4 regions of the Glaciecola punicea genome follow, and region 1 is predicted to be linked to each of the others. Evidence: predicted binding sites of a transcription regulator. Region 1 holds the regulator's gene; each other region holds the start of a gene.
The links. The regulator LexA, encoded in region 1, represses DNA repair genes until DNA is damaged. The targets are predictions, from matches to a motif close to TACTGTATNNNNATACAGTA.

Region 1 (8,174 bases):
CCATTTGAGTAGAGGTATCGCCACCAGGAGTAGTAAGTAAAGGCCACACAGCTTCAAACGTTGGCCACAACACTTCATTGGTCATTGCATTGTTAGAAGCACCGCCTAACCAGGGTACTGATATGGTTCGCGCATAAAACAGTGCACCAAAGAAGGCCGCAAAGAACATCACCTCAGAAAAAATAAACCATGCCATGCCTTGACGGTAAGAGCGACCTAACTGGGCGCTATACAAACCTGACATTGACTCATCAATTTGGTTTTTAAACCACCCTACAATCATTACCAGCAGTAAACCTAAGCCAGCAATTAGTGTGTAAGCACCGTAGCCATCTTTATCTCTGGTTGATTCAATAATGAAATTACCAGCGCCTAGCGCAATTAAAAATAAAGCAACTGCGCCAACAATGGGCCAAATACTTTGTGCTGGTACGTAGTATTTTTGGTATTCTTCTTCAGCCATTTTATGCTTCCTTCCTTAATTCATCGCTACATTGACAGTTTCTTTATCAACCGTTCTGGTAATGTCATATAACGTATATTGCAAGGTAAAAAATGTTATATCTTCGGGTAGTTGCGGATCAACATAAAATACCATGGGCATAAGCGCTTCTTCGCCTGCCTTTAAAGGCTGATGCTGAAAACAAAAACACTCCGTTTTGTTGAGGTATAAAGCGGCAGTGCCAGGCGACACAGAAGGCACCGCTTGCGCGATAATATCGCGGTTTGTTGGGTTTCGAACGTAAAAAGCAACTTCGTTCATTTGCCCAGGGTGAACGTCAATCTTACGCGTTTGTGCAGTAAACTCCCATGGCATACCCGAGTTGGTGCGAGTGATAAAATCTACCGTAATAGTGCGCGTTTCGTCAATATCGGTGGCTGTGTATACGGCAGCCTCGGTGTTTGTTTTGCCATTAATGCCAGTCACTTTGCAAAAAACGTCGTATAGCGGCACTAAGGCAAAAGCGAAGCAAAACATGCCAGCAACGAGCAATAAGATTTTATTCACCGTTTTTGTATGGTCTAACGGCGTTCTTACCCCAGCATGGGCACTTTTATCTACCTCATCATCATGTTTATTATCTTGCATATAAAGCTCCTACCTCACTATTGGTGGCGTTTCAAAGGTATGATAAGGCGCTGGTGAAGGAATTTCCCACTCTAAACCTTCTGCTCCTTCCCACACTTGGCTAGACACTGACTCACCTTGGTGACGACACGCTTTTATAATAAGCGCTAAGAAAATTAGCTGTGATAAACCAAATGCGAAGCCTCCGACTGAAATCCATTTATTAAAATCAGCAAACTGCAGCGCATAATCAGGAATACGCCGTGGCATACCCGCTAAGCCGACAAAGTGCATAGGGAAAAACAACACATTTACCGACACAAGCGAACACCAGAAATGCCATTTTGCTAAGGTAATATCGAACATCTTACCGGTCCACTTTGGCAACCAATAATAAACAGCTGCCATAATTGAGAAAATGGCCCCAGTAACCAGCACATAGTGGAAATGCGCAACCACAAAGTATGTATCGTGATACTGAAAGTCCGCTGGCACTATCGCAAGCATTAAGCCTGACAGACCGCCAATGGTGAATAAGACGATGAAGGCGATAGCAAACATCATGGGAATTTCAAAGCTTATTGAGCCGCGCCACATAGTAGCCACCCAATTAAACACTTTCACTCCAGTTGGCACCGAAACTAGCATAGTGGCAAACATAAAGAAGATCTCGTACTCCACAGGCATACCCGTTGTAAACATGTGGTGACCCCAAACAATAAAGCTCAATAAGGCGATTGCACCGGTCGCGTAAACCATCGACGCGTAGCCGAACAATTTTTTACGTGAAAAAGTAGGCACTATTTGCGAAATAATACCAAAGGCTGGCAATATCATTATGTACACTTCAGGGTGTCCGAAAAACCAGAAAATGTGCTGGAACAGGACTGGATCTCCACCGCCGGCCGCATCAAAAAAGCTGGTCCCAAAGAACTTATCGGTTAAGACCATGGTCACCGCCGCGGCTAACACTGGCATTACTGCTATAAGTAAAAATGCGGTAATGAGCCATGTCCATACAAACAGAGGCATTTTCATATAGGTCATGCCAGGAGCACGCATATTAAATATGGTAACAATGACGTTAATGGCTCCCATAATTGAACTGATCCCCATTATGTGCACAGAAAATACAAACAAGGCGGTGCTGTCACTACTATAAGTAGTTGATAAAGGTGCGTAAAAGGTCCAACCAAATGCGGGACCACCGCCTTCCATAAACAAAGAAGAAAGCAATATTAAGAACGCGAAAGGTAAAATCCAAAAGCTCCAGTTATTCATGCGTGGCAAGGCCATGTCAGGCGCACCAATCATCAAGGGTATCATCCAGTTAGCCAAGCCGGTAAAGGCCGGCATTACTGCGCCAAATACCATTATTAATCCGTGAACGGTGGTCATTTGATTAAAGAAGTTAGGTTCTACAATTTGCAGGCCTGGCTGAAATAGTTCAGCGCGAATGACCATTGCCATCGCCCCACCCACCAAAAACATAATGAATGCGAACCACAAATATAGAGTGCCTATGTCTTTGTGGTTCGTAGTGAGTAACCAACGCGATATACCATATGGCGCCTCGTGGTGGTGATGATCATCAATATGATCGCTAGCAACGTGGTCTTGAGTATCAGCGTCGTGGTCGCCCGAATGGGTTGTATCAGTTGTGCTAACCATTGTTATTCCTTACCATACATAATTGCGTTAATGTCTTTTGCTTGCACAATATCGCCAGTATCATTACCCCAAGCGTTACGCTCATAGGTGACTACCGCCGCTATTTCTGACATTGTTAGTTGTTTAGCAAATGATGCCATTGAGGTACCTGGACTGCCTTCAACGATAATTCTGATATGTCCGGGAATGTCCTCAAGCGCAAGAGCAGAACCTTTAAGCGCCGGAAATACACCGGGTAACCCCTCACCGTTTGGCATGTGGCAGGCTGCGCAAACGGCACCATATACTTTTTCACCCTGGCTCATAAGCTCATCCATGCTCATGTTCATAGACAGCAAGCGCTGTTCTTCGTCACGAGCACGCTGCGCGATGGCCTCTTGCTCTGCTACCCACGCGTCATATTGCGCGGGCTCTTTCGCGACTACCACAATGGGCATAAAGCCGTGGTCTTTACCGCAAAGCTCAGCGCATTGTCCTCGGTAAACGCCAGGCGAGTTTACGTTTGTCCACGCTTCGTTGATGAAACCTGGGTTGGCATCTTTTTTAATGGCAAAGTCAGGCATCCACCAAGAGTGGATAACATCGTCTGAGGTGATTAAAAATCTGATTTTCTTACCCGTGGGAATAACTAGGGGACGGTCTACTTCTAGGAGATAGTTTTGGGTTTTTGTTAACTGGTTACGTATTTGACCTTGCTCTGTTGCCAGAACCGAAAAGTACTCAACATCGTTGTCCATGTATTTATAGTGCCATTTCCACTGCGAACCGGTGACTAACACTGTTACATCAGGTTTGCTGACGTCTTCCATATCTATCAGCGTGTAAGCCGCTGGTACGGCCATGAATATCAAAATAACGAAGGGAACGATTGTCCAGACCACTTCCACCGTTAAATTTTCGTGAAAATTAGCGGCTTTAGCCCCTTTAGATTTGCGATGGACCACCATCGAATAAAACATAAAGGTAAACACAACCACCCCTATTGCGATGCACACATAGAACATAAGCATATGCAAATCATAGACTTGGTTACTAATACCGGATACGCCGGGGCGCATATTTAAATTTGACCGGCCTGTATCTATCGCTTGCGCCGCAAAGCTTAAGCACACAATTAAAAGCACGGACATATAAGAGATAAAACTGCTGAACTTCACGCTAACACTCCCCCTATGTTTACAGCTAATGAAAACTTTTTTAACCGAAGCGGCGCTTTCATTTTTGTAGAAACAAGTTTAATTTTAAGTAAGTAATTTGTATAATTTTTGTTAATTACAGGACAATAATCGTTCAAATGGCGTCGTTAGTCTAGTTTTTTATCTTTTTATTTGCTGCTAATCATCGTATTTTCCGAACTGTTCAAAAAGTAGACGCAAAAAAAAGGGCCCGTTTATTATTACGGGCCCTCAAATGGCATTGTGAAGTGAACCTTTTTGTCAATTCCTGAGTAAGTTACAAGTCCACGTGATCGCGTATTACGCCTACGGCTAAACCCTCAATAGTAAAAAATTGGGATGCAAGATCCACACGAATAGGTGGAAAACTGTCGTTTTCAGCGTGTAGCAAAATTTCGCTACCTTTACGCTCGAACCTTTTAACCGTTACGTCCTCGTCAACGCGTGCAACCACTACCTGACCATTGTTAACTTGGTCTGTTTTGTGCACAGCCAGCAGATCGCCGTCCATTATACCAATGTTTTTCATACTTTCACCTTTCACGCGTAACAAGAAGTCGGCGCGAGGAGTAAACATGGTAGGGTCGCATTTAAATCTAGATTCAACATGTTCTTGGGCTAAAATAGGCTCACCGGCAGCAACTTGACCAATTAATGGCAAGCCATCTTCAATGGGATCCTCAAGCTCTACGTTTAACTTAATACCGCGAGACGTCCCTGGTAAAATTGCAATAACGCCTTTTTTAGCGAGCGCTTTAAGATGCTCTTCTGCAGCGTTAGCAGATTTGAAACCTAACTCGCGCGCGATTTCCGCTCGTGTAGGCGGCATTCCCGTGTCTATCATAGTACGTTTTACAAGTTCTAGAACTTGCTGTTGCCTTGGTGTTAGTGGACGCATAAACAGCCTGTTTTTCTATACAGTAGATCTGAGTATATCCACAAACAGTGTTTTAGCAACAAGTATTTGTCTATTTGATGTAAACGGTAATGCCATATCACAGCATAGCGCAATATACCCATCGAATGAGACAAATGCTGATTACATTAAGGATCTTCGTGCTAACATTACAACAAAATTTTCGCAAAATATAGAAAACCGCAGTGAAATTTGCTTTTTCATCCCGCTGCATCCGCCTTAGTTATGGAGTACTTATGAATTGGATGGCCTCGTTTTTACGCTCGTTCTTGACCAAACCAATCGGCTGGCTGGTCAAAGTAAAAAGTATACCCTCAGACTTAGAAAATGAACTTGGCATCGACAAAACCAGGCCTATTGTATATTTACTGCAAACAAAATCATTCACCGACTCGATAGCGCTTGAAAAATCAACTGCGTTTCTTGGCCTTCCCAGTCCACGTAAAAAACTTGCGCTGGTGGATCACGAGCATAAACGAAGCTACTATCTCAATAGACCGCAAAACATCTTTACGCGCAAAGTAAAGCCCACCACTATTGAAGATAATTTTACCGAGATGTTTCAATACCACCGGCAATATGACGATCTAGATGTTCAGCTTATTCCAGTTTTCATTTCCTGGGGACGCTCGGCGGGTAAAGGTAAATCGGGTTGGGCTCAGCTAATCGCCTCAAAAGCGTCGCCAAACTGGCTACGTAAAAGTTTCATTGTGCTATTTTTTGGCCGCGATAATTTTGTCAGTTACTCAAAGCCTGTTTCAACAAGACAAATGGCATCGCTAAGCGGCAGCGATCAACAGATAGCACATAAATTAATCCGCGTAGCGCGCACACACTTTCAGCGTAAACGCCAGGTATTATCAGGACCAACGCTGCTTGAACGTCAAGAGTTATACAACTCTATTTTAGGCGCAAGGGGCGTAAAACAAGCCATTGAAGATGAAGTTGCCAACAAAAACATCTCCCCCCAAAAAGTCCGTAAACAAGCGAAGAAATACGTAGATGAAATAGCTGCAGACTATCGCGAGGGCCTAGTGCGCCTTGGAGAAAGACTGCTGGCACGCATTTGGCACCGTATCTACGACGGTATTGAAGTCAAGCACGCTGAACGCGTGCGTGAATTAGCCGCCAACGGACATGAAATTATTTACGTACCCTGCCATAAAAGCCATATGGACTATTTGTTACTGACCTACGTTATTTATCAAGAAGGCTTGGTTACCCCTCACATTGCCGCCGGTATCAACTTAAATTTTTGGCCTGCTGGACCCATTTTTAGACGCTGTGGCGCATTTTTCCTGCGCCGTAGCTTCGTAGGCAACAAGCTTTACAGCAGTATTTTCAGAGAATACTTAGAGCTTTTGTTCAACAAAGGCTATTCGGTGAAGTACTTTCCAGAAGGGGGAAGAAGTCGTACCGGTAGATTACTACCACCTAAAACAGGCATGCTCGCTATGACGCTGCAAGCGGTCACTAAAGGCGTGAATCGTCCGGTGTCTGTGGTACCGGTTTACTTAGGTTACGAGCACGTAATGGAAGTAAAAAGTTACCAGAAAGAACTCAAGGGAAAGGGAAAAAAGAAAGAGTCAAATACACAAGTTTTCTCTGCCATTCGTAAGCTTAAAAACTATGGCCATGGCTATGTTAACTTTGGCGAGCCTATTTCCCTACATAAGTTTTTAGACAAACAAGTACCCGATTGGCGCGACGACATAAGCGATGATGAAAAGAAACCAACGTGGCTTACGCCTACAGTGAATGTGTTAGCCAACGATATAATGGCAAGAATTAATAAAAATGCGGCCTTAAATGGCACTGCCTTGCTAGCGCTTTGTTTGTTGTCATCAAAAACGCATGTCATGAGTAAAGATGATCTGATAAACGCTATTGATGATTATCTGAGTCTATTCAAAGCCAACCCCTATAGCGCAGACGCGACGTTTCCCACCCAAGACGCTGAATATTTAGTAGAGCGTACGCTTGCCTTAAACAGATTTCAACAAAGCGAAGATAAATACGGCCTAATGGTGTCTCCTAAACAAGATAATGCCGTGCTACTGACATTCTACCGAAATAACATTTTACATATGTTTGCGTTGCCTAGCTTAATAATGGCTGCCGCTTTTGCTCATCGAAACCTCACCAGAACCGCTTTATTGAGTCTTGTTGAGCAGTTGTACCCAATTCTGAAACGCGAGTTTTTCATGTACTTTAGCCATGACGAAGTGGTCGTATATATTGAAGAGTTGGTTATCTATTTAAAGACCTGCGGCATGCTGGTGCAAAATGGCAAATACTTAGCCCCGGTTGAACCAAGCTCACCTAAATTTCACAGCGCGTGGCTATTAAGCCGAAGTATGCAGGAAACTTGGCAGCGCTATGCGGTAGTGCTGAGCGTGCTGGAGTCTGAAAAAATCATCGCGCGTGCCCAACTTGAGCGACAGTCTACCGATGTAGCTGAGCGTTTGTCTTCTTTGTTTGGCATGCACTCGCCTGAGTTTTACGATAAAAACGTGTTGGCCTCCTTTGTAAACGCGCTGCGTGAAAACAAACATGTGCACAGCCGTGAAGATGGTAGTTTAGAATTTTCAGAGTCAAGTTTAGTCTTAAAACACGCTATTATGCCGCTGGTATGGCCTGAAATAGTGCAGCATTTGGAACGCTTATAGACAATGTAATAATCGCGGACATCTGCGATGACTTATTTAGCCAAACTAGCGGATTTATAAATGACGTTAACCGTCTTCTAAATAATCGCATTAGCCTTTACTAGATAAAAAGAAAGTATAGGCAGGATCGTCTTTATGCTCTTGCACCTCGAAATCGAGCTTGTCGAGGTACTCTTGGAAACTGGATCGCTGCTGCTCTCCAATCTCAAAGCCAGCTAATACAAGGCCCTGCGCCGCCCCGTGATTGCGATAATGAAATAAAGTAATATTCCACGATTCGCCAAGGGTATTCAAAAAGTGCATCAGCGCACCAGGATATTCTGGGAATGAGAAACTAAAAATACTTTCGTCTATTTTTTGGTGAGGACGCCCGCCCACCATGTGCCTTACATGCAGCTTGGCCAGTTCATTTTGCGAAAGATCACAGTACGTATAGCCGTTATCATCGAGCTTTTTAAGTAGCTCATGATATTCAGACGCACCGTTTCGCAGCTTTACACCAACAAAAATCTGGGCGCTGCCGGTGGCTGATTCCCCAACACTTTGGGTGCGTGCATTGAAGCGATAGTTAAATTCTGTAATAACAATGCCGCCCAACAGACTACAAAAAGACTTAAACGCACCTTTAGTTTCAGGGATATTTACCGCAAAAACTGCTTCTTTTTGCTCGCCTA
Region 2 (8,174 bases), on a different contig from region 1:
ATTCACGGTAAGGCGGTTTTTAAGACCTGCGTGCTTTAAGGCTTCGTTTACCGATTTGTAGGCGTCGGGTAGGGCAACGTATTTGCCGACCATGCCTATATTAACTTCATCTACTGGGTTTGATTCAGCGTATAATACCTGTTCCCATTCGCTTAAGTCAGCCTCGGGGCAGTCGTAGCCAAAGCGTTTAACCACAATTTCGTCCATACCTTGTGCTTTTAACGCGGCGGGGATGCGGTAAATACTGCTGGCGTCGCGCAGTGAAATAACCGCCTTTTCGACTACATTAGTAAATAGTGCAATTTTGCTACGCTCGTTGTTCATAAGGGGAACCTCCGAGCGGCACACCAAAATGTCGGGCTGAATGCCTACCGAGCGTAATTCTTTTACTGAGTGTTGAGTCGGCTTTGTTTTGGTTTCCCCCGACGCGGCTAAATACGGCACCAAGGTTAAATGCATAAATAGGGTGTGATCGCGACCGCGTTCAACGCCAAGCTGGCGTATAGCTTCAATAAAAGGCTGCGATTCAATATCACCCACGGTGCCGCCGATTTCAACAATGGCAATATCGTAGCCTTCAGCGCCCGCTATTATACGGCGTTTAATTTCGTTGGTAATGTGCGGAATAACCTGAATGGTGGCGCCTAAATAATCGCCTCTGCGTTCGCGTTTAATCACTTCTTCATATATGCGGCCGGTGGTGAAGTTATTGCGGCGTGTCATGCGGGTGCGAATGAAGCGCTCGTAGTGACCTAGGTCAAGGTCGGTCTCGGCGCCGTCGTCGGTAACAAATACCTCGCCGTGTTGAATAGGGCTCATAGTGCCTGGATCAACGTTTATGTAAGGGTCGAGTTTTAACATGGTAACGTTTAGGCCGCGCGCTTCTAAAATAGCGGCCAGAGACGCTGCAGCAATCCCTTTACCTAGCGATGAAACAACGCCACCGGTGACGAAAATATAATTTGTCATCTTCTTCCTAACAATCAGATTTATGAAGAGTGCTGGGCTTACTGGCCATATTAAAAGGTATAAATAGTCGCGTTTACACGCTATTGCCCATTAAAGTATGTATTTGAAAAGCCAGTGCAAAACACTTATTTGAGACAGTTAGAATACCGCCCTTGTTGGATAAGTAGTATACCTACATTTACACTGTTTAGTAAGTCAAAATTTGGGGCAGTATTCTTATAAATGGTGCATCTAGCAGTTCATCAAAGCAAGTTTTGTTTGAAGAAAAAAGTAGCAATCGACCTAAAGTCGCCATAAGCAAGGTGAAATCAAAAAGGGATCCTCCTCCATATTTGTAACATACACAACGTCATCCTTACGAAGGCCGTCATTCTTGCGACAGCAAGAACCACCGAAACACCACACTTAAACTAAAAACCATCCTTGTCAATATACTCTGAATAGTATATTTTCACTGCTCAATTGAAAAGGAATTCAATAATGAAACAACCATGTGTTTACATCACAACAAACCGCCACAATACAACCCTATACATTGGCGTGACCAGTAATTTGGTCCAGCGTATTTATCAACATAAAATCAAATTATTCAAGGGCTTTACTGCGCAGTATAACGTTGACAAGCTTGTATATTTTGAACAGTTTGAAGATATGGAAAGCGCCATTACTCGTGAAAAACGGTTGAAAGTATGGAAAAGAGATTGGAAAAACCGGCTTATTAATGAGATGAATCCTTGTTGGAAAGAGTTGTATTTTGATTTGATGTGTTGAGGGTGTCCTTGCCTTCGCAAGGATGACGCGGTGGATGTTTGGGGGTCCTTGCCTTCGCAAGGGTGACGCGGTGGATGTTTCAAACCTAGATGACGCGGTGGATGTTTGGGGGGTCCTTGCCTTTGCAAGGGTGACGCGGTGGATGTTTCAAACCTAGATGACGCGGTGGATGTTTGGGGGGTCCTTGCCTTTGCAAGGATGATGCGGTGGATGTTTCAAACCTAGATGACGCGAGGATGTTACTTATCCTCATTCAAACGAGCTTTCAATTGATACAGCATCGCTTGGCTTTCGCGTGGGCTAAGGGAGTCTAAATCTAATGCGGTAAGGGCGGTTTCTAGCCAATGTGGCTCGTCTAGCAAAATACTAAGTTGTCTATTGGCGTCTGCTTCGCTACTGTTTTTTGCCTGTTTCTTTTTGGGCCGTTTAGGTGAGCTTAAGGGCTCATTGTCTTCAAGCTGCTCGAGCTTTTGCTTAGCTAAATCTATCACCGCTTTTGGCACACCCGCCAGCTTCGCCACTTGAATACCAAAGCTACCGCTGGCGGCGCCTTGTTCAATGGTATGCATAAACTTAATATCTTCGCCGTATTCAAGCGCGGTAACATGCACGTTTTCCACGGTTGAAAATAGCTCGGCAAGTTCAGTTAATTCAAAATAGTGCGTGGCGAATAAGGTGAAGCTTTTGGTTTTTTCAGCAAGCTCTTGGGCGCAGGCCCAGGCAAGAGATAAGCCGTCGAAGGTGCTAGTGCCACGGCCTATTTCATCCATAAGCACTAGGCTGTTAGATGTGGCATTGTGCATAATGTTGGCGGTTTCAGTCATTTCTACCATGAAGGTAGAGCGGCCAGAGGCAAGGTCGTCGGCGGCGCCTATGCGGGTGAATATTTGATCGATAGGGCCTATTTTGGCCTCGGTCGCTGGCACAAAGCAGCCTATGTAGGCCAAGATCACGATAAGCGCGGTTTGGCGCATATAGGTCGATTTCCCGCCCATGTTGGGGCCCGTCACCATTAACATGCGGCGTTTATTGTCCATGTAAATAGGGTTGGCAATAAACGGGGCCTGCATCACTTTTTCTACCACTAAATGGCGACCGTTATTGTAAGAAAGAGTATTTTCCTTGACCAGTTCAGGCTGATATAAATGCAGGCTGTTGGCGCAGTGAGCAAAGTTTGTCATTACGTCAAGCTTAGCAATGTGGGCTGCGCTGTTTAGCAAACTTGAAAGCTGCGGAATAATAACGTCGAATAAATCTTCATATAGGCGTTTTTCTAAGGCGAGGGCCCGGCTTTGGCTGGTCAGGACTTTGTCTTCATGATCTTTTAGTTCTGGAATAATATAGCGCTCATTGTTTTTGAGCGTTTGTCTTCTTATATAATCAGCGGGTACCTGAGCGCTGTTAGCACGACTTACCTCTATATAAAAACCATGCACTTTATTGTAGTTAACTTTGAGTGTACTGATGCCCGTGCGCTCTCGTTCGCGGGCCTCTAACTGGTGTAGGTAGTCGGTTGCGCCGTCGGCTAAATCGCGTAAATGGTCAAGCTCTTCGTTGAAGCCAGGTCTTATAACACCGCCGTCTCTTAGTACAACGGGCGGGTTGTCTATTATCGCTTGTTCAAGTAACAAAGCGAGCTGGGGGTATTCGCTAATGTGGGTTTTGTATAGCTTGATGTGTTGATTCGATGCTTCACCTGAATCATCTTTTGAATGTCCATCTGGCAAATGACTTACAGAATCAGTCACTAAGCCTTGTAATAAATGCTGCAGATTCGGCAGGCTCGATAGCGCAATTGACAGGCGAGCAAAGTCTCTTGGCCTTGCACTTCTTAATGCTACTCTTGCTAAAATTCGCTCTACGTCGCCTATCTGCTTTAAAACGTCTTGAAATTCTTCTAAATCTTCACCTAACAGGCTGTTTATAAGGCTATGGCGATGGGCTATCTCGTGGTGGCTAGTGGTGGGCCTGTGTAAATAACGCTGCAGTAAACGCGAGCCCATGTTAGTAGAAGTATGGTCAATCGCCGCTAACAAAGTATGCTGCGTGCTGCCAGACAAGGTGCGCGTAAGCTCTAAGTTTTGCTGAGTGGCAGCGTCCATCAATAAACTGTCGGTAAGTGACTCTTGATGAATGGCGCTTATGTGCACAAGCGAAGTACGCTGAGTTTCATTAATATATTGTAGAACACAGCCTGCGCTGCGAATTCCCACCGCCTTGGTGTTTATGCCAAAACCGTCTAGGTTGTGGGTGTCAAACTGTTGATTAAGTTTACTAATAGCGGTTTGGTGATCAAATTCCCACTCGGGTCTTTTTCTTTTGCCATTTATGTTGTTTAAAAGGTGCACAAAACTGGCACCTTCTGGATAAAGTAGTTCAGTGGGCTTTATACGCGCTAAATTAGCCTGTAAAGCTTGCTCAGACTGGCAGTCAAGAAAGTTAAAACGCCCAGATGCAAGCTCTATGTAGGCAATGCCAAAGGTATGACTTGTGTTGTTTTCGCCACTGTTTACACTATTAGCACTGTGTCGTTTTTTTTTGCTCGCGCAAACCGCCGCTAAGACCGATTCACTACGCTCGTCTAACAACGCTTCATCTGTAATAGTGCCTGGGGTCAGAATACGCACAACTTTGCGATCAACCGGTCCTTTGGAGGTGGCCGGATCGCCCACTTGTTCGCAAATAGCGACCGAAAGGCCCATCTTAACCAGTTTAGCTAAGTAATTTTCAGCGGCGTGATAAGGTACACCGGCCATAGGAATTGGGTCGCCATTGGCTTTGCCTCTAGCGGTAAGCGAAATATTCAGTAGCTGAGAGGCTTTTTTCGCGTCGTCAAAAAAAAGCTCATAAAAATCGCCCATTCTATAAAATAGCAGCTGTTCGGGGTGCTCAGCTTTTATTTTAAGATACTGGGTCATCATTGGCGTATTTTCAGGTTTGTTAGACATATTTATTATTATCTTTTTAATGTGTGGCGAAAATGTAAGAGGACGACGCGATATTTACTTTATTTTAAAACGCCACTGGCAGTTTAACCATGGTGAGTCTTAATGACCATAGATAAGCACTTTTCTTAGCGAATACTGATTATTACTACCACTTAGGGTGGTAATTGGTGACTCAGCATATAATAAATTTGTACCCGCGATTATGGGCCTTTGTGATCATTACGTGTATTCTATGAGAATTATGAGCAACTAAAAAGATGTAGCCTTGATTAACTTTACGATAAATCAAAAAAAAGAACTTGCGACCACGCTGGGTGAATTATTACTCGCCAAAAATGCCACAGTCGCTTCCGTAGAATCGTGCACTGGCGGCGGGGTTGCTAGCGCAATCACCGAGATTGCTGGCTCCTCACAGTGGTTCAATCAAGCGTGGGTAACCTACTCTAATGATGCTAAGCATTCGCTAGTTGGCGTAGACGCAGATGTAATAGACTCATTTGGCGCTGTCTCGCAGCAGGTGGTTATTCAAATGGCAGAGAAAGGCGCGGCGCTTGCTAAGGCTGATTTGTGCATATCAATTAGCGGCGTGGCGGGTCCTGGCGGCGGCAGTGAAGACAAACCCGTTGGTCTTGTGTGGTTTGCAATAGCAGGCAGTGGCATCAAAACCACCTATAGCTTTAATCGACGCTTCACCGGAGATCGTTCTCAAGTGCGAGAGCAGGCAATCGTACTTGCGCTTAAAAAACTGGTCCAATGCCTAGCAGACTAAACCATATTGAGTCTGTTACCATATAACGGTATTACTAGCTGCTTATACGTAAGCAGTTTGCTACTTTTATACATTTTACCTTTTTAGGGCTGTAATTGTGTTTAATGGCTGAAAAAACAGTTAGTTACTAAATAACTTAAATAAATTATTGAAACTGTATGATTATACAGTATACTTGCGATATAAATGATTGCATGCATGGTTTTACAAGCTTATATTTATCGCGCTTACATAGCCTATTCTACATAGCTGAATCACCCTACATTACGCAAGCCGAACATAAGATCAAACCAGACGTTAAAAGGATATCTATTGTGAGCGACAAAAAGAACCAAGCGCTAACCGCAGCTTTAGGGCAAATTGAAAAGCAGTTCGGCAAGGGCGCTATTATGCGCTTAGGCGACAACCAAGCACTTGATATTGAGTCAATATCAACAGGCTCACTCACTATCGATATCGCCTTAGGCATAGGCGGTTTGCCATGCGGCCGTGTTGTTGAAATTTACGGACCAGAGTCGTCGGGTAAAACAACCTTAACCCTACAGGTTATTGCCGAAGCACAGAAAAAAGGTAAAACCTGCGCATTTGTCGATGCAGAGCATGCTTTAGACCCAATTTATGCAAAAAAGCTAGGCGTAAACATAGATGAGTTGTTAGTGTCACAGCCCGACACCGGCGAGCAAGCTTTAGAAATAGTCGATATGCTAGTACGATCAGCAGCGGTTGACGTGGTTGTTATTGACTCGGTGGCTGCACTTACCCCGCGCGCTGAAATTGAAGGCGACATGGGCGCGTCGCACGTAGGGCTTCAGGCGCGATTAATGTCGCAGGCTTTACGTAAACTTACCGCTAATATTAAACGTTCAAATACCATGGTTATTTTCATTAACCAAATTCGTATGAAAATTGGTGTAATGTTTGGTAACCCTGAAACGACAACCGGCGGTAATGCCCTCAAGTTCTATGCATCTGTTCGTTTAGATATCCGCCGCATTGGCGCAGTTAAAGACGGTGACGAGGTAGTAGGCAATGAAACCCGAGTGAAGGTGGTCAAAAACAAAGTGGCGCCGCCCTTTAAACAAGCCGAGTTCCAAATTATGTACGGCTCGGGCATTTCTAAAGAAGCTGAACTAATCGATTTAGGCGTTAGCCAAAAGCTGGTTGAAAAAGCAGGCGCGTGGTACAGCTATAACGGTGAGCGCATTGGTCAAGGTAAGGCTAACGTGGTGAAGTACTTGAAAGAACATGTATCGATGGCAGAAGAAATTGAAGCTAAAATTCGTGCTGAGCTATTAATGCCCAAGGCAAAACCTGCAGATGACGCTGAAGCAGTCGCAGAGTCAAAGGCGCCAAAAGCTGCCAAGCAGGCAAAAGCACCAAACTAATGTAGTGGTTCATTAAGTAGACACTTGTCACCAAGGCGCTTAATACCTTGGTGCTCGATGTCTTGCAGCACGGCAGTGTTGACCTAGATAGTAAAAAGACCTTAGCAGGTCACTGAAAGTTGCTCTTAGGCTATATCACCTCCGTTTTATTAGCGTGATTGGCCTTTACCCCGTTAGATTCAATGAATTTAACGGGGTTTTTTGTGCCTACAAAACAGCAAAGCACGCTACTGTTAACACCAACACAACGGCGCCTCCTTGCGTAATGTTCTTGCCCCCTCTGCGGGTGCGGCTATGTTCAGGCAACCATACCATTACGTACGCCAGTGCACCGCCTGCTACTACACCACCAAAATGTCCCCAAAAGGATATGCCGGGTATTAATAAAGGTAATCCTAAATTAAGCACTACCAGCCCAAATACCGGTGACTTTGTAGGGCTTATACCGCGTCCCCACAAGGTTATAAACATCGCACCGGCTAAACCAAGCACAGCGCCCGATGCGCCTAAGGTAGGCTGCATAAATCCAAAGCTAAGTACTGCAAGTGTACCGCCTATTAATGCACCAAAATACATCAAGCTGAATCGTACACTGCCCAAAGCAGATTCTAGCTGCGGACCCAGCATATATAGCAGGTACATATTAAACGCGATATGCAAAATACTACCGTGTAAAAAACCTGAACTTATCATGCGCCAGTACTGCCCGTCTTGTACTAGCGGGCCGTAAAGTAAGCCCATATTGGTTAACATGTCTTGTGTGGCGAACTGTCCTGCAAAAAATAAAATGTTGGCTGCCATTATTGTAAGTGTGACCGGGCAGCCTTTGGGTAAAGATGGCATGTTTCAAAGATCCTTTAAAATGCAGTGAGTTGTACTCACAAGAAACGACGCGCTCAGAATAAAAGCTAAGCCACCAGTATGCAATATTAATTACCAGTATTACGCAATCTTATACCCAGCGTTTCATTCTTATAGCGGAACCGATTAATTTACACGATATTTCCGATCATGTAATCACCGTTTTCGCCCGCTAAATAATGCTTTAGCCGCTAAGTTTGTGCTATAATTTATGGGTTTTAAAGACATACGAGAAAGTCAATTGCCAATTTTAGCCGCTCAGCAATTAAGCTGTGAGAAACAAGACAGAATTTTGTTTCAAGATATCGATTTTTCTATTAGTAGCGGTGAGCTCGTATTGTTAACAGGTGAAAATGGTGCTGGCAAAACCAGCTTACTTCGCATACTGGTTGGCTTAAGCTCTCCTAACACGGGGCATGTGTCAATTAATGGCCATGTAATAAAAAAAGACATTAACATTGCGACTGCCAA
Region 3 (8,174 bases), on a different contig from region 1:
GAAAATACGCATTAGTAATGGTTTATGATAGCCTGTTACAACTAATGAAAATATAAACTATAGAACCTTAGTAAAAGCCTTTATGACAAACATTTCCTTTACCGACATTAGCCTTGCACACGAGCGCATATTACACATGGTGCAGCGAACGCCCATAGTACAGTCAACCTTGTTAAATACATGGCTAGGCCACGATATTTATTTCAAAGTAGAGTGCTTACAAACGACTGGTGCCTTTAAACTGCGTGGTGCAAGCAACTTTATCGCGAAACTGGCACAAAATAATAGCTTACCCAAACACATAGTTGCTAACTCATCGGGGAATCATGCACAAGCTGTTGCGTATGCAGCTAAGCATTTCAACATCCCCGTCACTATTTATTGCACTAAATCGATATCGACTGTGAAGGCCGCGGCTACCGCCTACTACGGCGCAACATTAGCACAGTTTGACGACAGACCAAGCGCAGACAAGGCGGTTGAATTGGCCAGCAAGCAGCCTGGCGTTGTTTGGATACCCCCGTTCAATCACCCTGATATTATTGCTGGCCAAGGCACCGCAGCACTTGAAGCTTTGCAACAGACTAGTGACATCGATGCGATATTTGTTCCTTGTGGAGGCGGTGGCTTGGCTGCAGGTACGCTCATTGCCGCTAAGCATATAAGGCCTAATGCAAAGGTTATAGGAGTTGAACCCTTAATGGCAAACGACGCAGCGCGCTCGCTCAGGGCTGGCCATATAATCGCCTTAGACAAGGCACCTATTACCCTAGCAGACGGCGCTGCCACCCCAAGTGTGGGAGAGCACACCTTTAAATACTTAAAGCAGCTAGACGCATTTTATGAGGTAGACGAACAGCAAATTGCCTATTGGACACAGTGGTTGCAACATTTACTAAAATTACACATAGAGCCTACATGCGCCATGGTAATGCAAGGTGTGAAGGAGTATTTACAAAACCTTCCAAAACATCTTTCTATCGGTAATAAACGCCAACAAATTTTAGTGATTATATCGGGTGGTAATATAAGTGCGCAGTCTATGGTCGCTATCTGGCAGGAAGATCATCTGAAATATCCACCAAGCTTGTAAAAATATATCATCCTTTTACGGGTGAACGCTTTGCATTATGGAGCATGAATAGTCAAAGATGAAACGGTGAGCAAGTTTTCGTTAGCTAGCACTGACGTAGACGAATCTTTTGCGCTCACCATTTTGAGTTTGGACTTGGCCTATAAACATATCGTAGGGCCTTACCCATAGCAATCCTTCGCCATATAAAGGCCTGTATAAGACTAGCAGACTTTCATCTTCCGAATGCCTGACTAGGTCAATAACTTCATAAAACTCACCTTTGTAGTGCTTGTATTTGCCCTTTTTTATGTTAACCATTAATTACCTCAGTGGTTTTAGTCGTTTAGTGACAAGTCTACGTTTATACCTTTTTCTCAAAAATAATGTGCTTATCGGCGTATTTATCATTATATTCAAACGATAACTGTTCGTGTTGTGTGTCGGTTGAAGTGTCACAAAACCCAATAAAAACGCCCAACAAGCGCGCATCTTTGCCATTTCTTCGCTCCCAAGCTTCGCGTAATAAATTTACTAATACAGCTTTATTAATATCACTACACTTGTGTTCTTTAGTGGTCTGTCTAAAGTCAGCAAATTTTATCTTCACGCCTATTTTGTCTATCTCACGCGTTACTATGTGTTTAGCGGCTCGATCTTGGAGCGTGGGAACTAAGTTTTTAAGCAAGTAAACCGTTAATTCTTCTAGTGTCGTTAAATTTTCGCTAAATGTGCGCTCTACTGCTACCGATTTTCGGATACGTGAAGTTTCAACTCCTCGTTTATCTATGCCTTGACATTTGCGCCATAAACTAAGACCGAACTTGCCAAAGCGTTGGACTAATTCAGCCTGATTAGTATTTCTAATGTCTTGACCGGTGTATAAACCTAAGGCTTGTAACTTAGCAAAAGTCACCTTGCCCACTCCTGGAATTTTGTTTAAGGGCAACTGTTCAATAAAGGAAATTATTTGCTCAGGTTTAACTAAATACTGGCCATTTGGTTTGTTCATATCTGAAGCAATTTTAGCAATGTACTTCAATGGTGCTATACCAGCAGATGCTGTTAAGCCTAACTCAAGGTGTATATGCTTGCGAATATCTTGGGCGATTAAGGTAGCCGAACCGCCAAACTGTTCGACGTCAGTCACATCTAAATAGGCTTCGTCTAACGAAAGAGGCTCAACTAAGTTAGTATAACGACTAAATATTTCACGAATTTGCGTACTCACGTCTTGGTATACTGACATTCTGCCAGGCACAATAATTAAATCGTTGCATAGCCTTTTCGCCACAGATGTCGGCATTGCAGAGCGCACACCAAAGCTACGGGCAATATAATTGCAGGTTGACAGAACCCCTCGTTGGGCCGATTTGCCACCCACCGCGACCGGCATATTTGCTAGCGCAGGATTATCTCTTATTTCCACGGACACATAAAAGGCATCCATGTCGACATGTATAAATTTTCGCATAGCAGGCTCTATAGTGAGGTTAAACAGCTGTATGTAATAACAGCATTATGAACTGCAGACAAAAATATATCTATACCTATAGAATGTTTTGGGAGTGCAAGGAGGAAAGATGAGGCAGTATAAGCTTAAGATTAACTGAGGCTTATAAATAATTATAGAATTTGTTTGCTTTTCCACTCATCAAGTTTTGCCTGGCGAACCATCTCCCTGTCAAGACGTGCCTTTTTTCTGTCGCATGGCTCTGGGCAATCACAGGCCTTCTCAACGCCTAATGCGCCTAGACCCCCGCATGAGCCTGAAATGCTCTTTCTTTGAAATATGTACCCTATTGCCATCGCAAACGACATAAGTAAGAAAAAACAAAACGCTAAAATAAATGTACTCAAGGTAACACTCTCCTGCTGTCTCCGGCAAATTGTTAATCACCCTTCGGTGTCAACTACTGCTAAAGAATTCACTGACACGCTTGCGCATGCTATTTAACAACTATTAACTAAACATTATTTTATCACAAAGATACTCTTTTGGTCTAATTCTGCTCAATTACCTGTACGTTTTGAATAAAGGCTTTTGACTGATATTCTACAAAATCTTCACCTTCTTTGGTGATAAATAAAGCCGCTATACCTTCGTTTTCAGCAAGCGCTCTGCCTTTTTCACTACCCATTACCATTAGTGCAGTCGATAAACCGTCTGCCTCAATTGATTTTGCTGTTACCACCGTAACCGACACTAAATTATGGGTAATGGGATAACCAGTAATTGGACTTATAAGATGTGAATATCTGACCCCGTCTTCTTCGTAATAATTCCGGTAATCGCCCGATGTTGCAATAGCATTGTTGCCTATACTTACAATCTGCTGAATAGAGCGCTGACCTGATAGAGGTTTCTCTATCGCTATTAACCATTTTTCATCATTCTCTTTAGCGCCAGCAGCACGCATTTCACCGCCTATTTCAATTAAAAAGCTAGTGACACCTTTAGACATAAGTAACTCCGCTATTTCGTCTACAGCATATCCTTTTGCAATAGTGGACAAGTCTATGTAAACATTAGGACGCAACTTTACTATTTCTGAATTTGCTAATCGAAACTTGTCTACTCCTACGTATGCCATGGCAGATGAAAGCTGCTCAGGTGATGGAATTTTATTGGCTCGTTTTTGCGGCCCGAAGCCCCACATATTCACAAGAGGTCCAACGGTAATGTCCAACATACCGTCGCTTATGCTGTGCAGTTCCAATGCTTTTGTGATGACATACTCGGTTTGAGTTGATATTGGGAACGCAACGTTAGCAGGACTCTTATTTAACAGCGATAATTCAGAATCAGTAATGTATGTGGACATTAGTTGATTTACATTTATAAGCAAAGCATCAATTTGCTCTTGCATTTGGGCCGGTGACAGAAGAGTAACAGCTTTGTCATCGTTCAAATATTTGACACTATATGTGGTTCCCATTGTTTGGCCATTCAGCGTAACCATGGCTGGCGGTTGGCCTGAACAAGACCATAAGAAGAATGACAATATAATCGTCAGTGTAGCTAATTTGAGTGTTAGTTTCATAATAATACTTATTTATAGTGTGAATGACGGTAGGGAAATAATATACAAAAAAGGGGCTTTAGCCCCTTTTTCAATTCTAGTACAGTGAATTATTAGCCGCCGAAATCATCCAGCATAATGTTTTCATCTTCTACGCCTAAATCTTTGAGCATGCTGATAACAGCTGCATTCATCATAGGTGGACCACACATGTAAAACTCGCAATCTTCTGGTGCAGGATGGTCTTTTAGGTACTTTTCTAGCAATACGTTGTGTATGAAGCCCGTGTCGCCTTCCCACTTATCTTCAGGCTGTGGATCGGAAAGCGCGACGTGCCATTTAAAGTTTTCATTCTCCTTCTGTAACATGTCGAAATCTTCGACATAAAACATTTCACGGGAAGAACGAGCACCATACCAGAACGATATTTTACGTTCAGACTTTAGACGACGTAATTGATCAAACAAGTGAGAGCGCATAGGCGCCATACCTGCACCACCGCCTACAAACACCATCTCAGCTTCAGTGTCCTTTGCAAAGAACTCACCAAACGGACCAGAAATAGTCACTTTATCACCTGGTGTTAATGACCAAATAAACGAAGACATTATGCCAGCAGGCAGACTCAAATTGTTAGGCGGAGGTGTTGCAATACGCACATTCAACAAAATGATACCCGCTTCTTCTGGGTAGTTTGCCATTGAATAGGCACGGATAGTCTCTTCTTCACATTTTGATTCAACATTAAAGAAACCAAAATGTTCCCAATCTTTACGATATGTTTGAGGTACGTCAAAGTCTTTATATTTAACATGGTGAGGCGGCGCTTCTATCTGAATATAACCACCGGCTTTAAACGGCACGCTTTCGCCGTCAGGAATGCCAAGCTTAAGCTCTTTAATAAATGTCGCTACGTTGTCGTTAGACAATACTGCGCAGTCCCACTTTTTGATCCCAAATACTTCCTCTGGCAGCTCAATTTGCATGTCTTGCTTAATTGCCACTTGACACGCTAGGCGGCAGCCTTGCTTAGCGTCGCGTTTAGTTATGTGATCTAGCTCTGTCGGCAGTATTTCACCACCACCGCCTTTTATATCAACCCGACATTGACCGCATGAACCACCGCCGCCACAGGCTGATGACACAAAAATACCAGAGTCTGAAAGTGCGCTTAACAATTTTCCACCCGTTTGAGTGATAATGGTATTTTTTGGGTCATCATTAATCATTATTTTGACGTCGCCACTAGGTACCAGTTTTGACTTAGCAAACATGATAACAAATACCAATATCAATACAATTGCGATGAACATGCCAACGCCTAAATAAATATCTACATTTTCCACTTTAAAAACTCCTCAATCGCCTTACAGCGAAACGCCGGTGAATGACTGGAAACCAAGAGCCATAAGGCCCGCAATCATAAATACTGAACCTAAACCGCGGATACCGTCGGGCATATCTGCATATTTTAGCTTTTCACGTACTGCCGCTAATAGTACTATAGCTATTGCCCAGCCTATACCGCTGCCGATGCCATAAACAATACTTTCTGTAAAGTTGTATTCACGTTGAACGGCAAACGCTACGCCACCAAATATTGCACAGTTAACCGTAATGAGTGGCAAAAATATTCCCAAGGCGTTATACAGAACCGGAAAGAACTTATCTAATGTCATTTCCAAAATCTGTACCAGTGCAGCTATTACGCCAATAAACGTCAAGAAGCTCAAAAAACTAAGGTCAGCTTCAGGAAAACCAGCCCAAGCAAGTGCACCAGGCGCCAAAATGACAGTAAAAATAACTTGGTTAACGGGTACTGAAATACCCAGCACCACAATTACCGCGACACCTAAACCCATAGAAGTCTTCACTTTTTTAGACACTGCTAAAAAAGTACACATGCCCAAGAAAAGCGTCAGTGCCATATTTTCTACAAATACAGCTCTAATAAATAATGATACATATTGTTCCATGACCACTTATTCCTTAGGTTCGACTTGTTCTGGGCGTGCAACACGTATTGCCCAAATCATTAGGCCTATTAATATAAACGAGCTAAATGGTAAAATAAGTAAGCCATTACCTGTATACCAACCACCGTTTTGTACTAAAGGAAGAATTGTGTAGCCTAGAAGTGTACCAAAGCCGAAAAGTTCTTTTACAATACCTATAACTATCAATATAAAGCTATAACCCAAACCGTTGCCTATTCCATCAAGGAAGCTCATGAAAGGGGGCGACTTCATTGCATAGGCTTCGGCTCGTCCCATTACTATGCAGTTGGTTATAATAAGACCCACAAATACCGATAATTGCTTAGATATTTCATAGGAGTATGCTTTAAGTACTTGGTCAACCACTATTACCAACGACGCAATAATTGTCATTTGCACAATAATTCGGACGCTCGAGGGTATTTGATTTCGAATTAACGAGATAAATAAGTTAGAAAAAGCACACACTACTGTGAGCGCTAAGGACATCACCAATGCCGTCTCTAATTTAGTTGTGATCGCTAACGCAGAACATATACCAAGTACATGCAGCGCTATAGGGTTACTATCTACTACCGGCCCGAAGAGGGCTTTTTTCATTTCTTTTGTATCAGCCATATTCTTGCCTTAAGATTTCCAAGATTGATTTTTCAGATAGGTACCAAAGCCGTTCGGCCCAGCCCAATAAACAAGTGTATTTTCAACGCCATTACTCGTTAAGGTCGCGCCTGACAGGCCATCTACTGCATATGGATTGTCGTTACCCACGTTCTTTCTGACCGTAATAGCAACCTCACCGTCTTTAAACAGCCGTTTACCATCCCACTTCTGCTGCCAAGCTGGATTTAATATTTCAGCACCAAGTCCTGGCGTTTCTTTATGTTGATAATAAATCAATTCTCGAATAGTTTGGCCGTCACTATCAAGCGCTAAGAAACCGTACATCAAGTCCCATAGACCACTGCCGTGGACGGGTAAAATTATTCTTGACACATCTCCAGACTCGTCTTTTATATGATAAACCATAGCGATGCTTGAGCGCTGTTTGAAGCCTACATTACTTTTACCAACCTCAACGCCAAACTCGTCGGTTTTCGCTGCTTTGTACATATCGAAGTCTTCACTAGGCTTATCAACATATTCACCGCTTGATAAGTCAACAAACTTCTCCACAACCAAAGCATCGTACATAGCGGCAATGTCTGATTTATCTGTGGCCTCATCTAGCAATCCAGCTGCACTTAACACATTAGATTTTTTATCCAACGCGGCATTTTCTTGCTGCAGGCTGCGTAAACCTACTGCTGCGCTTGACACAACAATAGAGCATACGAAACATACTGCAACCACCACACCAACTGTTTTTCCTAAAGTCTCTTTTTTAGCCGACACGAGAGAGCCTCCGTTTTATATTGCTTTGTGCAACAAAATAGTCAAATAGAGGTGCCCATAGATTCGCGAACAAAATTGCCAACATAATACCTTCTGGGAATGCCGGATTTAACGCTCGTATGAACACTGTCATGAAGCCAATAAAAATACCATAGAACCATTTGCCTTGATTCGTAAATGCGGCGGAAACTGGATCTGTTGCCATAAAGAACATACCAAAGGCTAAACCGCCAATAACGAAGTGGAAGTACCACGGCATATTCATCATTGCGTTTGACGCTTCGCCTCCACCAATAATATTTAGCAGCAGTCCAAAGCCTGCAGCGCCTAGTGCTACGCCTGATACAATTCGCCAACTTGCAATCCCTAAGTACATAATAAACAAACCGCCTATCAAAATCATTAGGGTTGATACTTCCCCAACCGAGCCTGGAATATTGCCTAAGAAAGCTTGAATGAAGTTTTCGCTAGTATACTCAAGCGTGCCATTTGCGCCTTGTGTTAGCCACGTTGCGCCAGAGTATCCGTCAGCCGCTACCCATACTTGGTCACCCGATATTTGAGCAGGATATGCAAAGTACAAAAATGCTCTGCCTGACAGCGCTGGGTTAAGAAAGTTACGGCCAGTGCCGCCGAATATTTCTTTGGCAATTACTACACCAAACGTGATACCTAAAGCAACTTGCCATA
Region 4 (8,174 bases), 160 kb from region 1:
TGGCCAAAGCACCGCGTGCTAGTAATTGATGACATGGGTCAGTAGACCATCAAAAATGATGCGCTAAGTCTGCCAACCGCCCTTATAAAACCACTTTTTTTTGGGCGCAAAAAAAGCAATCCTTGAAACTTACCTTTTTTATGCACAGATAAGGTGTCGGCTATTTTGAATAGTGTAAGCAAGACACTGTTTTAATGAGTAAGCGGATCTGAGCCCGACTTATCTGGGTTGTAGTTTTCATAACGAGCGGCCTTATAAAACATTATAAGCGCCGCCACTACTGTAACTTGTACAAACAACGACACCATAAAGAAGGCGGCACCAAGGCCAATGCTGCTCGACACAAACATCACCCCAACATGACTAAAAAATGCAATAAAGGTAACCGCAAAAAGTACATAAAGCTCTTCTAGCTTGACTATATTCTTGCCAGCGTGAAGTAACTTAGCATATACTAAATAATAAAAAAGCGCGGGTAAAAACGAAAGAATGCCGCTAGATATTGCCAATGTCTTTAGTGTGCTTTTTCTGTTCATGGTAATTTTCCGAAATTTAAGAAGTGTGACGCAATGGTATCATTTTACGCTACATACAATAAATTGAAACTCGTAATATACTGCAGGATTAGCAGTTTAAAATTGCTAGCATCACAACAGTGCACAATGTCACGACAAAGACAGCTGATAAACACATATATTCACCGCGCTAGCAAGGTTAAGAGAATCCACATTAGCAGTGCCTGGTATTGTAAAGGCATCAGCATTGCATTGCGCTAACGCGTGAAGCGGAACACCGCGCCCTTCGTTACCAAACAAATAGCAGTCGTAGTTTGCAAAAACGGCCGCGCTTATTTTTTTGCCCTGCATATCTAAATAAGCAAACGTAGTAAAGCGAGCTTGTAAATCATTAAGCGAAACATCAAGCTCAATAGGCACATGAAAAATAGCGCCCATGCTAGCTCGCACTACCTTTGGGTTAAACGGATCGACACTGTCGGGGCTAAGCAGTAAGCGAAAATTGCCAAACCAGGCTAAGCTTCTTAAAATTGTGCCTAAATTGCCAGGATCTTGAATTTCGTGCAAATAAATACAGCGCTCATCTTGTTTGATAGCCGTTTTTTTATTACTTAATGCTGGTAAACGCACGCATGCAACGATCCCCTGCGGTGTTTTGGTGTCACTAATGTGGCTCATTTGTTTTTGATTAATGACAGATATACTGAAGCCTGCGTTTAAAGCATTCGCCCACGGCTCATGCTCTTGGGTAACGAAAAGCTTTATTGGTGTAGCGATAGCGCCTTTTTTTAATGCGTTTTGTAGTTCAAGAACAAGATGTTCGCCTTCTACAAGGTAGCAACCTAACTGCGTACGGTATTTTTTTTGGTGCAGCTTTTTAACATCGTCCAGTTTCATATACTTTTGCCTTCACCTCTTTTTTGCACCCATTGTGTGTGCAGAATTAGCTTATTAGCGCCTATCACGTCGTGTCCTATTAATAATTTAGCACATCTAAAACCTTCAGATCTTTATCGCAATATCGTAGCACTTAGCCGAGATCAAGTCAGGTATAAAACTAAATACAGAACAAAAAAGCAGGTTCAATAGCACTACTGGCGCGCATAAACGCTTTATATAAACTGAGAATAAAGAAACAATCAAAGTCTTATTGAATTTGCAAATTCAATAAGCGGCCCTACAATGAGGTACGTTTTAAATACTACGAAGCTAATGCACTTTATGGCGCGATCAAAAACTAGCAAAAAATGGCTCGACGAACACGTTAACGACCCCTATGTTAAAAAAGCAAAAGCCGACGGTTATCGTTCACGCGCCAGCTATAAACTTATTGAGCTTAATGAAAAAGATAAGCTCTTTAGGCCCGGTAATATTGTTATGGATTTAGGCTCGGCGCCTGGAGGATGGTCGCAAATTGTGGCGCCCTTGGTAGGTGAAAGGGGCGGCGTTATTGCCTCTGACATTCTGCATATGGATTCAATAATAGGCGTAACATTCATTCAAGGTGACTTTACTGACGAAGCCGTTTACGCACAGATTCTAAGCACTTTAAACGGCCAAAAGGCCGATGTGGTGATGTCTGACATGTCACCTAACCTCAGCGGGGTAGCTACCACCGACCAGTATTCGTCAATATACCTTGTAGAGCTAGCGCTCGATATGGCCAGAAACGTATTAACACCCGGTGGCAGCTTCTGCGCCAAAGTGTTTCAAGGTGTGGGCTATGAGGAATACGTAAAAGACGTACGCACGTCTTTTGACAAAGTCGTTGTGCGCAAGCCTGCTGCGTCAAGACCAAGGTCTCGCGAAGTTTATATTGTGGGTAAAGGCTTTAAAAGGTAAAGCAAGGTAAAAGTATGTGAAGTGGTCACAAGGTAATGGGTTCAGATCCCCTTTACCTTTTTTTAAGCCCTTTACTTTTCCAGCAGCGGCAATTTACCTACCACAGTCTTCCATTCATCGGCATCGTCTGACGCGTCTTTTATCTCAGTAATATTTGGCCACTGCTGACACAATTGCGCATTAATGTCCAAAAACGCCTCTTGATCGTCAGGAAGCTCAGTGTCTTGATAAATTGCATCCACCGGGCATTCGGGTACGCATAGGGCGCAGTCGATGCAGATAACAGGATCGATCACTAAAAAGTTAGGGCCTTCAAAGAAAGCGTCTACTGGGCACACGGCAACGCAGTCGGTGTATTTGCATTTAATGCAGCTGTCGGTTACTACAAAGGTCATATTGGCTAATCATCAAAGGTTAGAGGGAATGAATGGTTAAAAATGAACATGTAAATGTAAAGAAGCCAAAATGAGGAGAATTTCCTCGCTCGACCACGATATAATAAAGTAGCGCACTCAAAACACAAGTTTCTTTGTTAATGGCTTGGCAGTCACACTAGGCTATCTAAAAAAGACGAAGTGATTTAAAATACTGTTCACCTACAGACAGGCTGTTAGGCGACCTTAAGAGTAAGTACACTATGCTGCGGTTAACTGACATTAAACTCCCCCTTGATCACGATGAACATGCAATTGAGCAAGCTATTTTAGGCAAACTTAAGATTAGCAAAAGCCAGTTGCTGTCATTTGATATGTTCAAGCGCGGGTATGATGCACGCAATAACCGCAACATTATGCTAATTTACACGCTCGACATTGAGGTAACAGACCAAGAGAACTTGCTTGCTGAGTTTACTAACGATCCACACGTGCGCCTTACCCCAGACATGAGCTACAAATTTGTCGCTCAAGCACCCGCGCAACTTAGCCATCGCCCGGTGGTGGTTGGCCTTGGCCCATGTGGCTTATTTGCGGCGCTAATTTTAGCACAAATGGGTTTTAAGCCTATTATAATAGAGCGCGGCAAAGAAGTACGCGAACGCACTAAAGACACATTTGGCTTTTGGCGTAAGCAAGCGCTTAATCCTGAGTCGAACGTGCAGTTTGGCGAAGGCGGCGCCGGCACCTTTTCCGACGGTAAACTTTACAGCCAAGTAAAAGACCGCAAACACTACGGCCGCAAAGTACTGCACGAATTTGTGGCGGCAGGCGCGCCCGCAGAAATAATGTATGTCAGCAAACCCCATATTGGCACCTTCAAACTGGTCAATATGGTCGAAAAAATGCGCAAAGAAATAATAGCTTTAGGCGGCGAGTTTCGCTTCAGCACAAAGGTTGAAAAATTAGATTTAAACGAAGATAAGGAAATTCAAGGCCTACACTTATCTGGCGGCAACTACCTAGCCTGCAGGCACGTTATTTTAGCCATTGGCCACAGCGCGCGCGATACCTTCACCGCACTTTACGAGCAGGGCGTGTATATAGAAGCTAAGCCTTTTTCAGTAGGCTTTCGCATTGAACACGAACAAAGCATGATAGATGAGAGTCGCTTTGGCGATAACGCGGGCAACCCCATTTTGGGCGCTGCCGACTATAAGCTAGTTCACCACTGCAAAAATGGCCGCACGGTCTATAGTTTTTGCATGTGCCCCGGCGGCACCGTTGTCGCCGCAGCGTCTGAGCCCGGCAGAGTGGTCACCAACGGCATGAGCCAATATTCACGACACGAACGAAACGCCAACAGCGCTATTGTAGTAGGCATTACCCCTGAAGAAGATTACCCCGGCAATCCTTTAGCGGGAATTGAACTACAGCGCAGTCTAGAAGAGCTGGCCTTTAGTGCAGGCGGCGAAAACTACCACGCGCCCGCCCAGCTAATTGGTGATTTTTTGGCAGGCAAAGCAAGCGCCGAAATTGGTGGCGTTAAACCATCTTATACGCCGGGTATTACGCTGGGCGATTTAAGCAAAGTGGTGCCAGATTACGTGACCAAAGCTATTCGCGAGGCCATTCCTGCTTTTGAACGCCAGGTTAAGGGCTTTGCAAAAGCAGACGGTTTATTAACGGGCGTTGAAACCCGCACCTCATCTCCTATTTGCATTAAACGCGACGCCAACTATCAAAGTGTAAATATTAAAGGCCTATATCCTGCAGGCGAAGGCGCCGGCTATGCAGGCGGTATTTGGTCGGCGGGTATAGACGGCATTCGCGTTGCCGAGGCCGTAGCACTAGATTATATGAGCACGCATTAATCGATGATGCGTTAGTGCGCTAGTGCTAACATTAATTTAACTAAACATCTTTGCTCACGGCTGCTAAGATAAGCGTTGATTATTCAAGCGCAAATTACTTTTTTTTATTACTACTGATTCGTTTTTAGGTTGTCCATGGCTATCCCACTACCCCCAAAGTTAGAAAAGTATTTTAATCGTCTGTCGATAAAGAGCCGGTTTTTTAACAAGTTACTCAGCTTCTTTTTTATGCCCTTTGTATCTAAAAGTGGCTTAAGAATGAATTTCGTTGAAGATGACTACTATGCAATTTTGCCAAAAAGACGAATGAACCTGAACTGGTACGGGACCATGGCCGGCGGCGCTATTTTAGGTAATTCAGAATTAGCCGCAGGTTCGTATTTGTTTATGTTAAGTAAAGGTGAATATCGCATGATTTGCACCCGCTTAAATTATCGCTTTTTACTGCCAAGCATAGACGCCATCATGTACAAAGCCTATGTAGATTTAGAAGAGCTGGCTGAAAAAATTAAAGAAGGTGGTAAGTTCAATATAGAAATGACCATAAAAGTATTCAGAACGAATAAAAACAAGGCCACTCGCCGAATTGGCTCTGGTACTATAAGCTTTCATATGTGGCCGATAGGTACTTAACTTTGTCAACAACTTTACAATATGGTTTCTATTTAGCCTGCTCGTGGCTGTGGTGTTTAGGTGGGTTTTTCCCTTTGATATTAGGCCGAGACTATGGCTGGCCAGCATTAGCCGCCTTCACTGTGTTTAACGTAGGAGGCGCTATGGCAATGGGGTTTTACTTCAAAAACCGCAGTCAACAACAAGATTTTGAAAATACCCACAAACCTGCTATCGCAATTTTCTCTTACATTACCCTCGCCTATCAGCTATTTTTTATGGCTTGGCTTGGCGCCGTTATTGGCCAGGTATTGCTGCTGCCAGCGGTACTACTTATTGCCTTTGTTATATACCACACAAAAAAAGTGATCACATATTGGGCACAAGCATTTTATGTACTGTCTATTGGTTTGTTTGTGGGCTTTTTAGGCAGTGATTGGCCGCCTGTTGAAATCAGTGCAAAAGGCTATTGGCCGCATGCTTTGTTACCCTTAGCCATTGGCTTTATATTTTCTCCTTACCTAGACATTACTTTTCACCGCGCCTTTAAAGACAGTAAAAATCCTAAAATGAGTTTTTTAATAGGCTTTGGTGTTTTGTTTTTAAGCCTGTTGGGATTTGTGTTTTTCTATGCCACCAGCTTAGGCAATGTTTTCTTCAACCAAGCAATACCAGCGGCTATTATTTATCCAGTAGTAGGCTTTTTGGTTTTACAAATAGGCTTTACTGTGGCTGCCCACGCGAGCGAGTTAAGTACTCAGCGATACTTAAAACCAGGCTTACTGGGCAGTTCAATAGCGGTTTTTTCTGTGTTTTGCATTGGCTTATTAACAATGATCAAAGACAGCTCTATACCTTGGGTAAATTTGCCATTAGAAGAAACCTTGTATAAAACCTTCCTCTTCTTTTATAGCCTAGTATTTCCCCTTTACTTGCTATTAGGTAAGTCAAAGCCACTCTTTTTATGGGTACTAGCAATATGCACCCCTGCTTACTCAATAGGCTTTTTGATAGGTGGCGAGCACAGCTATAGCTTAACCATTGGCGTTGCTATTATAGCGACCGTGGTGGTGGTAAAGCGCCAAGCCCAGGTTTAGGCTTCGACATTACAGCATAAGTAAGTCGCAAATTGGCCACTGGCAGTTCTTGTGATTATGCTTGGCCTTTTGCTAGGCTGTCGTTTAGTACACTAACCTTATGCTAAAAAGTTTGCTAGAATACTGGTTTTTCATACAGTGAACCTTCATGATTGTATATATCGCCGAAAAGCCCAGTTTAGGCCGAGCAATAGCCACCGGATTTAGCGGCCGTCAGCAAAAGCGTGACGGCTACATTGAGCTAAACAATGGTGACTGTATAACATGGTGTATAGGACACTTATTGGAGCAAGCCGAGCCTGACAAATACGATCCCGCCTTTGGCAAATGGTCTTTTACACATCTGCCCATTGTGCCCAGTAAATGGCAACTTGTGCCTAAAAAAAACACCCAGAAACAACTTAGTGTAGTTAAACGCTTACTCAAAAGCGCCACCCATATCGTAAACGCAGGCGACCCCGACCGTGAAGGCCAATTATTGGTAGACGAGGTCATTACTTACTGCGGTGTTAAACCGGCCATCATAGAAAGCGCTGGGCGTTTATTAATAAACGATTTAAACACCAGCGCGGTTAAAACTGCCTTGCAAAACATACGCACTAATAGTGAATTTATAGGCCTGTCAATATCAGCTCTAGCAAGGTCTCGCGCCGACTGGCTGTATGGTTTAAATTTAACTCGCGCCTATACTCTACTGGGGCAACAAGGGGGATACAGCGGCGTACTGTCAGTAGGACGAGTGCAAACACCGGTGTTAGGCTTAGTGGTGAGACGCTGCCAGGATATCGCCCATTTCGTGTCAAAACCCTTTTATGAAGTGCTCGCCACCCTCGAAACCACAGACAAAGCAGTCTTTACTGCTAAATGGCAGCCAAGTAAAGCCTGCGAACCTTATCAAGACGAAGAAGGCCGGATTATATCACGCAAACTTGCACAGACCGTGGTGAATAAGACTCAAGGGCAAAAAGCAAGGGTGAGTGCTTATAAAGTGCAAAGCAGACAAAGCCCCCCACCGTTACCCTTTAGTCTGTCCGTTTTACAAATAGAAGCTTCCAAACGTTTTAACCTATCGCCCAAAACAGTATTAGACCTGTGTCAGTCTTTGTACGAAAAGCACCAGTTAATTACCTACCCTCGTTCTGATTCTCGTTATTTACCCAAAGAACAGTTTAGCCAAGCTCCAGCCATTTTAACTGTTATTAAAAGCAATGAACCAAGCTTTACAAGCATGGTAAACAATGCCAATTCAAAGCTAAAATCTAAGGCTTGGGATGATAGCAAGGTTGAAGCTCACCACGCGATTATACCCACTACTCGCAAAAAGCCGACCGCCAGTTTAACTAACGATGAAGCAAAAATTTATAAGTTAATTGCCACACAGTATCTCATGCAGTTTTATGGGCCACATAAGTATCAAGAGCAAGTGGCTAAGGTTGATATTGCAGGGGGTGAGTTTTTAGCAAAAGGTAAAACCAACACCGATTTAGGTTGGTTGGCCCTAAGCAATAATGACAGCAACAAAACACAAACTGCGCTGCCAAGCTTAACTAAAGACGAGATATTGCGGTGTACTGACTCATCGCTACTAGAGAAACAAACCTCTGCGCCAAAGCATTTCACCGAAGCGACTTTATTAGCTGCCATGACAGGAATAGCACGATATGTGCAAAACAGTGAAATTAAGAAAATTCTGAAAGAGACCGACGGCCTTGGTACCGAAGCCACGCGTGCCTCAATTATCGATTTACTCTTTAAACGCCAGTTTATGCAAAAAGTGGGAAAAGAAATTCATGCCACGCAAACTGGAAGCGCGTTAATAAACGCCTTACCAAGTGAAACTACGCATCCTGACATGACCGC

Region 2: the regulator LexA is predicted to act here: its motif matches at 5,610-5,629, upstream of recA (recombinase RecA).
Region 3: the regulator LexA is predicted to act here: its motif matches at 2,572-2,591, upstream of dinB (DNA polymerase IV).
Region 4: the regulator LexA is predicted to act here: its motif matches at 6,436-6,455, upstream of BAE46_RS06840 (DNA topoisomerase III).

The regions. Positions count from the first base shown of each region.
Region 1 covers NZ_LZXY01000004.1:26,848-35,021, reverse strand. Annotated here, with positions in the region: gene BAE46_RS06185 (cytochrome c oxidase subunit 3) at 1-463, opposite strand, end outside; gene BAE46_RS06180 (cytochrome c oxidase assembly protein) at 479-1,090, opposite strand; gene ctaD (cytochrome c oxidase subunit I) at 1,100-2,740, opposite strand; gene coxB (cytochrome c oxidase subunit II) at 2,743-3,870, opposite strand; gene lexA (transcriptional repressor LexA) at 4,193-4,813, opposite strand; gene plsB (glycerol-3-phosphate 1-O-acyltransferase PlsB) at 5,068-7,500, shown strand; gene ilvA (threonine ammonia-lyase, biosynthetic) at 7,591-8,174, opposite strand, start outside.
Region 2 covers NZ_LZXY01000003.1:368,055-376,228, forward strand. Annotated here, with positions in the region: gene BAE46_RS05760 (CTP synthase) at 1-969, opposite strand, end outside; gene BAE46_RS05765 (GIY-YIG nuclease family protein) at 1,450-1,740, shown strand; gene mutS (DNA mismatch repair protein MutS) at 1,980-4,688, opposite strand; gene BAE46_RS05775 (CinA family protein) at 4,954-5,457, shown strand; gene recA (recombinase RecA) at 5,772-6,842, shown strand; gene BAE46_RS05785 (rhomboid family intramembrane serine protease) at 7,050-7,685, opposite strand; gene ccmA (cytochrome c biogenesis heme-transporting ATPase CcmA) at 7,915-8,174, shown strand, end outside.
Region 3 covers NZ_LZXY01000011.1:64,835-73,008, reverse strand. Annotated here, with positions in the region: gene BAE46_RS12255 (serine/threonine dehydratase) at 83-1,093, shown strand; gene BAE46_RS12250 (DUF1653 domain-containing protein) at 1,175-1,393, opposite strand; gene dinB (DNA polymerase IV) at 1,437-2,546, opposite strand; gene nqrM ((Na+)-NQR maturation NqrM) at 2,699-2,932, opposite strand; gene BAE46_RS12235 (FAD:protein FMN transferase) at 3,076-4,116, opposite strand; gene nqrF (NADH:ubiquinone reductase (Na(+)-transporting) subunit F) at 4,209-5,441, opposite strand; gene nqrE (NADH:ubiquinone reductase (Na(+)-transporting) subunit E) at 5,463-6,071, opposite strand; gene BAE46_RS12220 (NADH:ubiquinone reductase (Na(+)-transporting) subunit D) at 6,078-6,710, opposite strand; gene BAE46_RS12215 (Na(+)-translocating NADH-quinone reductase subunit C) at 6,720-7,484, opposite strand; gene BAE46_RS12210 (NADH:ubiquinone reductase (Na(+)-transporting) subunit B) at 7,474-8,174, opposite strand, start outside.
Region 4 covers NZ_LZXY01000004.1:186,565-194,738, reverse strand. Annotated here, with positions in the region: gene BAE46_RS06875 (hypothetical protein) at 192-536, opposite strand; gene BAE46_RS06870 (TrmH family RNA methyltransferase) at 666-1,412, opposite strand; gene rlmE (23S rRNA (uridine(2552)-2'-O)-methyltransferase RlmE) at 1,737-2,357, shown strand; gene fdxA (ferredoxin FdxA) at 2,429-2,752, opposite strand; gene BAE46_RS06855 (NAD(P)/FAD-dependent oxidoreductase) at 2,995-4,605, shown strand; gene BAE46_RS06850 (hypothetical protein) at 4,741-5,238, shown strand; gene BAE46_RS06845 (hypothetical protein) at 5,241-6,314, shown strand; gene BAE46_RS06840 (DNA topoisomerase III) at 6,463-8,174, shown strand, end outside.